Regions from separate parts of the Paenibacillus sp. YPG26 genome, predicted to be linked through region 2. Evidence: riboswitches for the same ligand, from Rfam matches in the RefSeq annotation. Region 2 holds a riboswitch; the other holds the start of a gene.
The links. A riboswitch is a leader RNA that binds a small molecule or an ion and turns the genes downstream of it on or off. The one in region 2 is predicted to bind thiamine pyrophosphate.
Positions count from the first base shown of each region.

Region 1: linked by a shared signal. The riboswitch ahead of LDO05_RS09210 (thiamine phosphate synthase) and the one ahead of LDO05_RS17785 (ABC transporter ATP-binding protein) in region 2 are both predicted to bind thiamine pyrophosphate.

Region 1 is NZ_CP084530.1:1,952,937-1,960,212, reverse strand. Features, by position in the region: gene LDO05_RS09230 (thiazole biosynthesis adenylyltransferase ThiF) at 1-452, opposite strand, end outside; gene LDO05_RS09225 (thiazole synthase) at 449-1,216, opposite strand; gene thiS (sulfur carrier protein ThiS) at 1,221-1,427, opposite strand; gene thiO (glycine oxidase ThiO) at 1,424-2,551, opposite strand; gene LDO05_RS09210 (thiamine phosphate synthase) at 2,533-3,219, opposite strand; TPP riboswitch at 3,388-3,494, opposite strand; gene LDO05_RS09205 (ABC-F family ATP-binding cassette domain-containing protein) at 3,617-5,164, opposite strand; gene LDO05_RS09200 (hypothetical protein) at 5,333-6,322, opposite strand; gene LDO05_RS09195 (hypothetical protein) at 6,309-6,860, opposite strand; gene LDO05_RS09190 (hypothetical protein) at 6,872-7,270, opposite strand; gene LDO05_RS09185 (ABC transporter permease) at 7,270-7,276, opposite strand, start outside.
Region 2 is NZ_CP084530.1:3,747,835-3,755,110, forward strand. Features, by position in the region: gene LDO05_RS17750 (transporter) at 64-345, shown strand; gene LDO05_RS17755 (DUF2524 domain-containing protein) at 423-605, shown strand; gene LDO05_RS17760 (winged helix-turn-helix transcriptional regulator) at 720-1,085, opposite strand; gene LDO05_RS17765 (MFS transporter) at 1,212-2,426, shown strand; gene LDO05_RS17770 (hypothetical protein) at 2,558-2,854, opposite strand; gene LDO05_RS17775 (hypothetical protein) at 2,873-3,010, opposite strand; gene LDO05_RS17780 (ferritin-like domain-containing protein) at 3,151-3,621, shown strand; TPP riboswitch at 3,714-3,815, shown strand; gene LDO05_RS17785 (ABC transporter ATP-binding protein) at 3,922-4,779, shown strand; gene LDO05_RS17790 (ABC transporter permease) at 4,776-5,588, shown strand; gene LDO05_RS17795 (ABC transporter substrate-binding protein) at 5,630-6,655, shown strand; gene thiM (hydroxyethylthiazole kinase) at 6,717-7,276, shown strand, end outside.

The DNA.
Region 1 (7,276 bases), 1.8 Mb from region 2:
TCGAAGTTATCGGTAGCATCAAGGATAAGCTGTATCCCGGGAAGCAGCTCTTCAATTTCCTGCAGGGTAACATCCATGACATGAGCCTCAATCTTAACACCAGAGTTAATCTCGCTAAGCCTTCTGTAGGCGGCAATGGCTTTGGGAAGCCGGTTGTGCGCATCTGATTCTGAGAAAAGCTGCTGCCGCTGCAGATTGCTCCATTCCACATAATCCCGGTCCACAATACGGACATGTCCCACGCCGGCCCGGACCATCGTCTCTGCTATGCCTGTTCCCAGCGCACCTGCTCCTATGATCAGAATACTGCTGCTTCCCAGCTTCTCCTGACCCTCCTGCCCAATAGGCGTGAACCGCTCCTGTCTGGAATACCGGTCTCCTTGACCTTGACTTGGATGCTTCTTGACTTCTTGTTCATGTTGCTTGGAAGCACCGGGTCTTCCATTAGTCATTTCGTGATCATCCCTTCCTGCGGACTGCTCGCCGCAGCATAACGTTTGACCGGTATCCTCCCCGCTTCATAACCCAGGCGTCCCGCCTGAACAGCAAGCTTCATAGCTTCAGCCATTCTCACAGGATCCTTGGCTCCCGAGACGGCTGAATTCAGAAGTACCCCATCAGCCCCCAGCTCCATGGCGTAAGCCGCATCCTTAGGAGAGCCAATACCCGCGTCCACAATTACTGGAACCTCGGCCTGTTCAATAATTAGTTCCAAGTTAAAAGGATTAATGATTCCGCGTCCTGTGCCTATAGGAGAAGCTGCTGGCATGACCGCATGTACGCCCAGCTTCTGAAGCCTCTTCGCTAGTACGACATCATCGGAGATATAAGGAAGAACAATGAATCCTTCCTCAAGCAGAACTTCGCAAGCCCGCCAGGTCTCAAGCGGATCGGGAAGAAGCGTGTGAGGATCGCCGATCACCTCTACTTTGATCATATCACAAAGTCCCGAGGCTTTCGCTAGTCTGGCTATACGGACGGCTTCCTCGGCAGTAACGGCTCCCGCGGTATTAGGAAGTAATGTGTATCTCTTCAGATCAAGCCGCTCAAGGAAATTCTCCTGGTTCGGATTCGACAAATTTAATCTGCGAACAGCGAAAGTAAGGATCTGGGTCTCAGACACTTCAACCGCCTGACTCTGTAGCTCCAGGTCAGAGAACTTGCCTGTTCCTAGCAATAACCGTGACTGAAATTGATGTGGTCCTATTGTTAACATGATCTTAACCGCCCCCTACAAAATGTACAATCTCTATTGTGTCGCCATCTTCAACCGAGGTAACCGAATGCTGTTCCTTATTCAATATCTCCTGATTTCTCTCGACAACCACTGTCTTGACGCCCAAATTCAAGTGATCCAGCAGATCTTCAACCGTATGAATTGTGCCTTCGTTCAAGTCCATGTATTGACCATTAATACGCAGCTTCATCGCAGCACGCCTCCTTCAAGCTGGCGCTGGAACCGGTCAGGTCTAAATGCGTCCAGGTTAATCCCAGGTGTATCCTTGCCTTCCATCTCGTTAGCCAGCATTGTCGCTGTTATGGCACTCAGAAGAATTCCGTTACGATAATGGCCAGCAGCGGCATAAAGTCCTTGCAGCTCTTGGAATCCCCCTATATACGGCAGTCCGTCTGGTGACTTGGGACGATGGCCCGCCCAGGCTCGTTCGAACTGGGCATGTCTCAGGTCTGGGATCCACTTGGCCGCTTCACTTATCAATCTGACAATGCTATCAGCGAATACCCCCTGTGAGCTGTCACCCGGAATGCTTGTTGCCCCTATCCACAGCTTGTTGCCTGGTTTGGGCACAATATAGATAGATTTCGCATACAACGTAGCCTGTAATAGAGGGACGCTGCTTTGTACTTCGACAATCTCCCCTTTTACCGGCTCAAGAGGAAAGGACAAGCCCAGCGGCTGCAAGAGCTGCTCTGTTCCCCATCCCCCGGCCAGCACTACTTGATCACAAGGCAGGAATCCTCTAGAAGTCTGGACTCCTTCAACCCGCTTATTATGCACTTGTATGCGGGTAACCTCAGTCTGACGAAGCAATACTGCACCTGTGGCTTGCGCACTGAATGCCAATGCTTCAGTAAGCTTGGAGGGCATAACTTGTATCTCTTCTGACCTGTAAATGGCTCCGCTTAATCCCTTAGCGAGTGCAGGCTCCGCTGCTGCCAGCTGCTCCGGCACCCACCATTGTCCTGTTGCTTCAGCAATTATTCTGGCCTGAAGTTCTTCAGCTTCCAGATTGTCTCTGGCTGGGGTCAGGAACCCTTGTTGATTCAGTCCTGCGTCAATCCCACTTATCTCCTTCACTTCATGCACCAAGGCCGGGATAAGATCCCTGCTTAATCTGGCCAGGTTCTGAAGCTCTGAATGCTCGAAGTGCTCACAATCCGCAGCCAGCATGCCTGCAGCAGCGCCAGAAGCACCAGAAGCCAGGTCCGTCTGTTCCACAATCGTTACACTCTCACCTCGCTTCACCAACTCATAACCAAGGGAACTTCCTATAATTCCTCCGCCAATAATAATTATTTTCCGTCCGCCCAAGAGGGTTCACTCTCCTTCATGATTAAGGCTGCTGTTCCATTAAACATGGCTGCCGCAGCCTGATCCAGCGCGCACCGGTAGGCTTTCGCGGCCGATGCCGGATCTGCCGCATTCATAATTCCTGACATGATCGCAATCCCTGATGCACCAGCCTGCACGATCTCTTTCACACAATTGGGTGTAATGCCCCCTATAGCAATGACTGGAATTCTGGATTTACTGCAGACTTCGGCAAGAGCGGAGATTCCGCGCCCTGGCAGCCCATCTTTCGAGCTTGTTGGGTATACGTGGCCATACAGAATGTAATCCGCCTTGTGCCCATAAGCAGCCGAAGACTCCTCGATAGTATGAACCGAACGGCCAATTCGGAGCTTACCTGCACTGACAGCTCTTGCCAATAACGGATTAAGACTTTCTGCTCCCAGCTGCACACCTCCCAGAGTGTAGGACATCGCAATATCCAGCCTGTCGTTGATATACAATTTGTGGGCAGGGACTCCTAGTTCCAGAAGCTGCTCGACCGCAGAAGATATCTTTCTCGCGCTCCAGCGCCGTTCTCTTAGATGAAAAGCATGGATGTGAGGGTGAATGGCATCTACAACCGATACCAGCTTAGAAGGGTCCTGCTCTCCATTTGAAATAACGTGCAGTTCATGAGAAGAGCTCATTAATCTCCAACTCCCTTTCAGACGTATGAGTAAAGTGGTATACGCACATGCAAAAAAGCCGCTCTCATAGAGAGCGGCAACACGTTCATATCAAAGCGAAAGCTCTGATCACGGCCATATTACAGCATGGTTAATTCCTTTCTTCCCATAGCTTAAATTATGGTGTGACATTCACGAGTACCACTTCCCTACGCTGGTATAACCCAGATCAGGTGCAAAGGGTCCGGAAGTGTGAACTTCCATCTCAGCCAGAATCGGCCCCCCTAGTGTGTAACTATTCAGGTTAGTGCCATTGTAACATGTTTTGGAAATATAGAGAACCCTCAGATCACTATTCCATTAAGGAGTGATCTAAGGGTTCATGTGGTTAAAGAAATGATGAGCTATGGAGCTATGTCTATTTTGTTGACCAGGCTTCTACATCCCAAGTCTTGGTAACCCAGTCTTCATAGAAATCAGGTTCGTGTGATACAAGAATAACAGTCCCTTTGAATTCCTTAAGGGCACGTTTCAATTCTTCCTTCGCAACCACATCCAAGTGGTTCGTAGGCTCGTCGAACAGAATATAATTCGTCTCGCGCATCATCAGCTTGCACAGACGTACCTTAGCTTGTTCTCCCCCGCTCAGCGCCTTAAGAGGACGGGTGATATGTTCATTCTTCAAGCCGCAGCGCGCTAAATGAGCACGTACCTCATGCTGATTCAGATGAGAGAATTCATTCCATACATCATCAATCGGTGTGATATTCTCTGCGCGAACCTCTTGCTCGAAATAAGCCGGGAACAAGAAATCACCTTGGTACGTTTTCCCGCTAATTGGACGAATTTTGCCTAGAATTGTCTTAAGCAGCGTAGACTTACCGACACCGTTACACCCAACAATAGCAATCTTGTCCCCGCGTTCAATGATCATGGACATTTTGGGCAGCAATGCGTGAGTATAACCGATCTCAAAATCAATTCCCTCAAATACCGTCTTTCCGCTGGCCCGCGCTTCCTTAAATCCGAATGTAGGCTTGGCAGCCTCCTCCGGACGGTCAATACGCTCAATACGTTCAAGCTGCTTCTCACGGCTCTTGGCACGGCCAGAAGTTGAGTAACGAGCTTTGTTTCTCTGTATGAAATCCTCTTGCTTCTTGATAAATTCTTGCTGCTTCTCATAGGCCTCAATATGCTGATTCTTGTTGATATCCGCCATATCCAGGAACTTCTCATAGTTAGCCGTGTATCTGGTCAACTTGGCGAACTCAAGATGATACACCACATTGACAACCTTATTCATAAATTCTGTATCGTGGGAGATCAGCATGAATGCATAAGGATAGTTCTGCAAGTAATTGGTTAGCCACTGAATGTGCTCCACATCCAGATAGTTCGTAGGCTCATCGAGGAGCAGCACATTCGGCTTCTCAAGAAGCAGCTTAGCTAGAAGCACCTTCGTACGCTGTCCACCACTAAGAGCAGAGACATCACGGTCAAGACCAATCGCGGATAGCCCAAGTCCATTAGCCATTTCTTCGACTTTGACATCAATCAGGTAGAAGTCTCCAAGGTCCAGCTGCTCCTGAATGTCGCCCATTTGAATAAGCAGCTCTTCAAGCTCCTCTGGAGAGGCATCGCCCATCTTATTGGTAATCTCTATCATTTCCTGTTCAAGTTCCAGCAGCGGAAGGAAGGCATCCTTCAACACATCACGAACCGTCTTGCCCGGAGTAAGAATAGAGTGCTGGTCCAGATAGCCGTAACGCACCTTTGGAGTCCACTCTACTTTCCCGCTGTCCTTGAGCAGCTTGCCTGTCAAGATATTCATAAGCGTAGATTTCCCAACGCCATTAGCGCCAACCAACCCTACCCGTTCGCCTGCAAGCAGGCGGAATGAGACATTCTTAAATAACGTGCGGTCTCCAAAATTATGCGATACGTTCTCAACTGTTAATAAACTCATAAAAAAGAACAGACCCCTATCTTATATATTTAATAAATTCAATAATCGTTATAGACATTCAAGAATTTATTTTAGCATAAGAGGGAGCATTCCCGAAATAACTGAAACAAAATTTAATTTATCTTATAAACAACTAACTTATTATTACTTATGCCGCAAAGTGTTATATCATGGTTCCTTATTGAAGACATTGTACTCAAAGTAACCCTTGGCCGCTGCTTCCCGTTCACTCGTAAATACCTCTTCAAGCTTAAACCCGGATTCGGTTGAGTCCCTGTAATAGTATTTGATTCCATTAGCCTGGTTGATTCCGCCGTAAATGACAGGCCGCTTCACCAGCCTGGCGCCTCCCAAGGCATAATTGTTATAGTATTTATCCCCAACGGGAATTCCCTGTAGAAAGAGCATAATTCCGATATCATCAAGCGTGTTATTCCAATCCTCACCTGAAATGTCCGGCAATGTGAACTGATAAGCCATGCCCAATTTCGATGTGTACATATTATGTCTATTGATCGTTTTCTCCAAGTCTTCCTCAATACTCTGAACGATAACAGTCCGCCTTTTAGCTTCATACACATCTTCGTGATCTAACAAAGGGACACTGCTTACCTCTGATATTTCTGCGAGCGGCCCATCCAACCATTTGCCATATGCGGCATCGTATACTGTAACATAATGATCAAGTGTGAAATGGATTACGTTCCCCTGCTTGTCCGCGTAAGCATATGGCTTCTTCACGCCCCATTTAAAGTCGGCAAGAGGCTCATGAAATGCTCCTGTATAATCGCTGAACTGATAGATGTAATAACCATCATAGTCAAGAACCACTATAGAGGGAATATAGTGCATAAATGTCCGCTGCGCTGCAGGATCTTCTCCTATTCCAAAATTGAGATATAGAGTATGAAGCATGGTCTTAAGCGCCAAATCCCGGTTAGCGCGAAAATGCTTGTCCGAGGCGTACCCAGCCTCATACCTCTGGAGCTCATTGTCATCGAGCTGGCTTGCCCCATCCTGTACCGCTGCTCTTAGAGCAGCGGTATAGCGGCTGCTTAGCCGCTGAGCTTCGATCCTATCCTGGCTGTGTACTGAGGTTATCCATAAGAAGGGTCCCATTATTAGAATGAACAACACCGCAAGATCAGTAATCTTCATTCAAGACCATACCTCCATAATGAAGCGGGCCATCTTCGATCTCCGGCTCTGAACCATACAGTATACTTGTCAGGATGCTCCATTGACTTTGGTCCTTCCGCTGAATACTTACCATGAAGTAGTCACCCATTTGCATATAATACTTACGCTTGCTGCTGTCCTTATCCTGTGAAGTGTCCGTATACAGGCTGCTCTCCATTTCATCCATATAGTGGCCTTCATACTGAACACTATAATCATTCAAAAATGTTGAAGCATTCGAAGGATCTGTATACTCAGGATGGTACTTCTTATGCTGGTGCTCAAGCTCAACCTCGAAATGGCCGCCGGATGCTCCAAGCTCCTTCCGAAAGTCTTCATACATCACCGGAGAAATGTAGCCCTTATTTCTAACAGAATCCACAAACTCAGTCAAACTGTGATTGACGGTTAAATAGGTTATCTCCTTCTGGGTTTGGGCATGCTGCACAGCAGGTACGAAATAGAGCAGCAGTACGGCAAGCAAGGCCGCAAGTACTTTGGACAGAGAGTTAATCATATCTTTGCCCCTTAATTTAATTTAGTAAAACTGATCTGCTCAAGCTTACCTGTTGAATCCCTGCCATACTCTACTTTATATGTGCTTGTTACGCTGATCTCGCTGGATGGAAAATCCCCTCCAGCTTCAGCTTGAACAGGATACAGCCGACCTTCAAATTCAACATTAACATCAGGATTTTCTTTATGACGGTCTTGCATTAATACAAGAACCTGTGCTCCGGTATATGTCTCAACCGAATCCATATTTGAGCTCTTGGTAATACTACGATTCTGCGATTCTGCAATCGCCGAAGCATGGTCTAGAGCTTGGCTGCTAAGAGAAACTCCTGCCCAGCCATAGACCAATGCGGTAATCCATAGGGCCAGACCTGCGGATAACCACAGCAGCTTTTTTGTTGTCTCCGTCATTATCTG
Region 2 (7,276 bases):
CAGGGGCCATTCGGGCCCCAAGGTCCATTCAGTCCAGGACCGCCGGGACCGGGAGGGCCTGGAATGCCGCCATTTCCTCAGGGTCCAGGAGCTCACCAGCCTCCCGCATCACCTCCGCCTTCCTTTATCCCTCAGCAGCAGGTATCCGCGTATGCGGTAGACCCGGGATCGATTGCCGGTTGTCTGTTCCGGTTCACTTACATTTGGCAGACCAACCGGGATCAATACTGGTTCTATCCGATCTTTGTCGGACGCACCTCCGTATCAGGCTATAGATTCTTCGGGGGACGCTGGAATTATTACGGCGTTGATCTGCGAAAAATCAGTTCATTTACCTGCTACTAATAATCCGGGCACGAATAAGTACAGCGAAATTCTCCATAATAGGGAGGTAATCTTAAGACCCGAATGGAGGATTCGCCATGATTGACAATCTGGAGAGCAGCTATAACTGTGCTAGTGCGGGAGACGATCTGCATCAGCTCAAGCAGGAGCTTGCTTCCTTACGCGCCCAAGGGATACAGACCGAGGAACAGCAGGAGAACATCAATCGGCTGGAGAACCAGATTTCGTTCATCTTGAACAAATGCGGGATTAACCATTGATCTGATCTGTGATGCTCCTTAGCTATGCAAGCAAGCCCTCCTTCATCTAAGGGTGAAGTGAGGGCTTTTTTTCCTGATGGGAAGCTCCCGTTGCCATTACAGTATGGATCTGGTTCATTTATTCAAAATACTGTCCTTAAGCATGACAGACTTATCTCCGTATTCCTTGATAATATGCCTCTCTCCCCAAGAACATAGGGAATCAAGAATTTCCTTCAAGCTCCAGCCATACTCTGTGAGTTCATATTCAACTCTAGGGGGAACCTCATTATAGCTGATCCGATTCACAATACCGTCGTCCACCAGCTCTTTAAGCTGCTGGGTCAGCATTTTCTGGGTAATGCCCGGCATAAGTGCCTTTAGCTCACTGGTCCGTCTCTTGCCATGCGTCAGGTGGCACAGAATTACACATTTCCATTTCCCTCCGATAACCTCAAGGGTCGCTTCAATCGAAATATTATATTTCTTGCCGGCTTCCATCCATTATTCCTCCAATAGTTACTTTTTGGTGACTATATCACTTGAAAGTACGTACTATTCATTCTGAATCAGTTCATACATAATAACATTTGCCGGTTGGCGATTACTATACTAGGAGTGGATGGAATGTCTTTAGATAAAAAAAGAAGCACGTTCGCGCTTCTGGCGCTGGCTATTAGCGCTTTTGCCATTGGAACGACAGAGTTCATCAGCATAGGACTGCTGCCTCTGATCGCGGATAACCTGCATATTCCGGTCACCCTTGCCGGGTTGACCGTTACCCTATACGCTCTCGGAGTCACCTTCGGCGCGCCTGTATTGACCTCTCTGACCTCGGGCGTACCGCGCAAGACGCTGCTGATGTGGATTATGCTTGTCTTTATTGCAGGCAACAGCCTGGCTGCGGTCTCGGGCAGTATCGCTCTGCTCCTTACCGGACGCGTGATCTCTGCCCTTGCCCACGGGGTATTTATGTCGATCGGCTCTACAATCGCGGCTGACCTTGTGCCGGAGAACCGCAGAGCAAGTGCGATCTCGATCATGTTCTCAGGTCTTACCATTGCCACCGTCACCGGAGTGCCCCTGGGAACCTGGATCGGGCAGCAGCTCGGATGGCGGGCCGCGTTCGTGGCCATCGCCGCTGTCGGTATTATAGCCTTCATCGCCAATATGATCCTTGTTCCGGCAGGGCTTCGCAAAGGAACCCGGACACCGGCAAGAGAGCAGCTGAAGCTGATCACCAATGGCCGGTTGCTGCTCTCCTTCGCGATCACAGCACTTGGCTATGGCGGGACATTTGTTGTGTTCACTTACCTGTCCCCACTGCTTCATGACATCACCGGCTTCAAGGAAGGAACCGTAGCCTTCCTGCTGCTGCTCTACGGCATTGCGATTGCCGTAGGCAACGTGATCGGCGGTAAAGCGGCGAACCGGAATCCGGTCTCTGCCCTGTTCTACATGTTCGCCGCCCAAGCCCTGATCTTGTTCATACTAATGTTCACAGCGCCCTTCAAGGCTGCGGGCCTCATCTCGGTGCTCTTCATGGGACTGTTCGCCTTCATGAATGTGCCTGGTCTGCAGATCTTCGTCCTGACGCTGGCTGAACGGTATGCGCCTAAGGCGGTAGATGTCGCCTCCGCGCTAAATATAGCTGCTTTCAACGCAGGCATAGCGCTCGGAGCTTATCTTGGCGGCATCGTGACCGAAAAGCTCGGGCTGATTCACACCACTTGGGTCGGAGCCTTAATGGTGCTGGCCGCGGTGCTGCTGACAGGCTGGAGCCGTGAACTGGAACGAAGCGGCCATCCGGCGGTACAAGCCGTACCCGAGCCTGGCCGCTGACCCGGCAAGCAGACTCAAGCCCCTCCGCACAGGTCCATCAGCGGAGGGGCTATTTGTATCACAAGAAGACCGGACACTCCTGGCATGGCGCTGGCAGCAGCTTGTACGGCCCTATTGCCCTGATCCTTGGATCAACTGTTCATACGGGCAAAGGCTTCCATCAGATCAGCCACACTCATATCCCCAAGCTCTTCTGCTATCCGGTCCGCCTTTGTCTTCCTTCTAATAGAACCTGTCAGTACAATCTCAATATTCTGGTCTTTGTCCAGCAGGATGGAGTTGACCTTAAGCACATTGGTAAGCAAGCCTACAACCACTGCGATCTGCCCGGGGGAAAGTTTGGCGGGGGGAGTGCTCTTCTTTTTCCCGTTACTGCCGTTGCCGTTGCCATTCTTGGTCCCATTTCCACCGTTACCGTTGCTCCTCACGGGCCTCTCCCCCAAAGTTCACACTATAATCGTATCCCCAGTGTCTACGCCACTGTCTGCGCCACCCTCTTCCGCACCGAGTCCTAGAGCGAAGGAGGCAAATATAACAGCCATGACAATTGCAGTTATCAGTATCTTACTGTTCTCTTCATCCATATGCGGGCCACCTTATATTTGAATCTATCCTACTCCATCATATGACAGCACCTTCAGGAGGTGCACCCCTCCGCCCAGAAGTGAATACACTACAGCACAACGTATATAACTTTTTTTGAATGAGGCGGTGTTCTTTGATTATGTATTTCCAACCTTATGTAATTCCTCACCCTGCGGCTTTTCGTTCCGTGTCTTACTATCGCAATAGCGACCTTGTAATCAAGCTTGTCGGGGAGTCGATTCAAGGTGAACGAAATGATGAACTGTTCTATGACGCCCTTATTAAAATGGCCCCTACCCAGCAAGAGAAGGATGTTATTGCCGGTATACGTAATGACGAAAGAAAGCACCGGAACATGTTCCGAACCCTGTATACCCGGTTAACGGGAATGGCTCCTGCTGGAGGCGGGAATGAACAGGCAGAGGCACTGCCCGCCACTTATCTGGAGGGAATTGAGAAGGCGCTTATGGGGGAGTTAAAAGCATTTGAGAAATACCGCGCCATCTATCTGAATATCGACCCTGCGTACCGGGACTGGATATTCGAGATCATGACGGATGAAATCAAACATGCGTCTTATTACAACTGGCTCTATGCCAAGAATAAGTAATAGTAGAGTCGGGTATTTGAGGTTCCTCAAAATTGTGTTATATTAAATCCGTTAATTGTCAATGGACCATGGAACAACCAACCTTATACGTCTGTATTCACTAGGGGAGCCCGCCGGCTGAGACGAAGCAATACTTCGGACCCTTGGAACCTGATCTGGATCATACCAGCGTAGGGAAGTGAAGCGCCTGTGAATTATGATCATAGTTCATGAACTCAGCCGAGCTGTAGGCCCTTCATCCTGTACGGGAATGAAGGGCCTTTTTGGGTTCTCTCCAGCGGAATTCACATGTGCATCCGAATGCTTCGCCCGGTCCTGACGGGACTCATCTTCATATGGGAGGTCTGCCTTATCACGCCAATATTATCACTCGATCATCTGTCTTACTCTTATGAGTCCGCTTCCGCTTCCGGGCAGGTGCCGATCATTGACCATTTGTCCATGAAGGTGGACCGGGGGGAATTCGTATCCATCATCGGTCCAAGCGGCTGTGGCAAAAGCACGCTGTTCAAGCTGATTGCCGGCCTGCTGGAGCCGACCGGCGGTGTCATCAGCTGGGCTGGCGGTGAGGTGTCCAGACGTCTCGGCTTGATCTCCTACATGCCGCAGCAGGACCTGCTGCTTCCCTGGAGAACCGTCAGGGACAACTGCCTGCTGCCATGGGAGCTGAAGAAGCGCCGGGCGAAGCCAGGGAAGCTGAAGAAGCACGGGGCCGATCAAGCCGTGCAGCTTGCCTTCATCATGGACATGCTTGATCGGTTCGGCCTCAGCCGCTGGGCCGATGCCTATCCCCATGAGCTGTCGGGGGGAATGCGGCAGCGGGCGGCCTTCCTTCGGACGCTTGCCGCAGGCGGCGATCTGATGCTGCTCGATGAGCCATTCGGAGCGCTTGATGCATTGACCAAGCGGGAGATGCATCACTGGCTGCTAAGTCTATGGGGGGAACTGCAGCGGACCCTCCTGTTCATCACCCATGATCTGGAGGAAGCCCTCCTGCTGAGCGACCGGATTCTCCTTATGCCGCGCGGGGGCGGTGTCTTGGAGGAGATCATCGTCGATCTGCCCCGTCCCCGTCAGTACGGGGTGCATGCCTCGGCGCGGTTCCTTGAGCTTCGAGTGGAGCTTGAGCGTCGGCTGGCGGGAGTTGCAGGCCGATGACAGCCCTGGTCCATTACCTGCATAAGCTGCTGCGCAGCTACGGCCCGTTCCTGCTGCTGCTCACCTTCATTCTGATTCTATGGGAATGGCTGGTTCGCGGCGGGACCGTTCCTGCCTTTATTGTGCCGGCTCCCAGCTCTATCCTTGCGGCCCTGATCCATAACCGGGAACTGCTGCTCGGTACTCACCTGCCGGTCACCCTGGCCGAATCAGCACTCGGATTCGCCTTGTCTGTCCTGTTCGGAACCTGCCTGGGCACCTGGATGCATCTGTCCCGTACGGTGGAGAGAGCTGTGTATCCTTTTGTCATCATCAGCCAGACTCTGCCGCTTATTGCCTTGTCCCCTATCTTCATCATGTGGTTCGGCTATTCGATCTGGAGCAAGGTCGCCGTGGTTATTCTTACGGCCTTCTTCCCCATCGTGGTGGGCGCTTACGATGGACTTCGAACAGGAGGCCAAGCCTATAGTGAACTGCTGCGCACGATGGGCGCGAACCGGCTCCAGCTGCTGCTGAAGCTGCAGATTCCGCTTGCGCTTCCTTCCTTCTTCTCGGGACTGAAGCTCTCCGTGGTCTATTGTGTCATCGGGGCCACTATTGGAGAATGGCTGGGCGGCAGCAGCGGGCTTGGCTACTACAGCCGCCGAATGGCAGGTAATCTGAAGAGCGATCAGCTATTCGCGGCTGTACTTCTGCTGTCCCTGCTTGGCCTGGCCCTGTTCCTTGCCGTAGCGCTCATGGAGAGGGCTGTTCTCAGCCGGGGCGGCTTCGCTGCAATGACGGGACGCACGCGTAGGAAGAACGTTTAGCGATATCGATTAGAGAAAAAACCGAAAAGAGGTTGTCTTTCATGCATAAATCTATTAAATTCTCCCTTCTGCTGCTCTCCCTTCTGTGGGTGCTTGGCGGATGCAGCTCCAGCTCAGATCCCGGGCAGCAGGAGGTCAAGTCCTCAGCCTCTCCCGAGGCACAGCCGCTGCAAAAACTCAGCATCATGCTGGACTGGTATCCGAACGCGGTGCACTCCTTCTTGTACGCAGCCAAAGAGAAAGGCTATTTCGCCGCTGAAGGCCTGGATGTCGATATTCAAATGCCCGCGGGTACGAATGATTCGCTTAAGCTGACCGCTGCCGGCAAGGTTGACCTGGCGCTCAGCTACCAGCCTCAGGTGCTGCTGGCCCGGGGTGAGCAGATTCCTGTGAAGTCGATCGGAGCCGTGGTCAGGCATCCGCTGAACCACCTGATGGTTGCCGAGAATAGCGGAATCACGCGTCCCAAAGACCTGGCCGGACGCACTGTAGGCTTCTCTTCCATCCCACTCTACGAAGCCATGGTCAAGACCATGGTCAAGCAGGATGGCGGTGATCCGGGTTCCGTGAAGCTGGTCGATGTCGGGTTCGATCTGATTCCAGCCCTGTCCACCGGGCAAGTGAATGGACTCATCGGCGGGTTCATCAACCATGAACAGCTTCTGCTTCAGAAAGAAGGCCACCCCGTAACTTCAATAGACCCAACCCAATATGGGGTGCCGGATTATTATGAGCTGGTGCTTGTCGCAAGTGAGACAGGGCTATCGAACAAGCAGGATGAACTGCGGCGGTTCATGAAGGCTGCGGCAAAAGGCCAGCGCTATGTCAGTGAACACCCGCAGGATGCCCTGAGTCTGTTAATGAAGCACGAGGACAGCACCTCGCCGCTGGATGCGGACATTGAGAGTCAGAGTCTCAATATTCTGCTGCCCCTTATGGACGCAGGAGACAAGGCCTTCGGATATCAGGATCCGGCTTCATGGACCCTGATCGAGAAATGGCTGAAGGACAATGAGCTGCTTAAGCAGTCCGGCGAGATGGCACAGGATGCCTTTGTTAACCTGTAGACGGCGGCCGCGGGAATTGCCCGGTGGTCCGAACCACACCTAACTTTAAGGAGGACTAATCATGAGCTATTTATCCAAAGTACGGGAGCAGAATCCCCTGATCCACAACATTACGAACATTGTCGTGGCCAACTTCTCCGCCAACGGGCTGCTGGCGCTCGGCGCCTCTCCATTCATGGCAGACTCACATGAAGAGGTCGCCGATGTGGCACAGATGGCGGCTGCCGTAGTTCTGAATATCGGCACGCTGAACGAATATGTCATTGAGTCCATGCTGCTGGCCGGCAGATCGGCTAACCGGCATGGTGTGCCTGTAGTGCTGGATCCGGTTGGAGCCGGGGCCACGGCCTACCGCACAGAAGTCACCGCGAGATTAACCGGTGAGATCAAGCTCACCGCCCTCAGAGGCAACGCGGCGGAGGTTGCGAATGTGGTTGGACGCACCTGGACCAGCAAGGGCGTAGATGCGGGCGAAGGGGATGGCGATGTGATCGGCATGGCCGAGGAAGCCGCGGCCAAGCTGGGCTCCATCGTGATTATTACCGGTAGAGACGATGTGATCGCGGACGGGAACAGCACCTACATTGTAAGCAATGGCCACCCGATATTGACCAAGGTCAC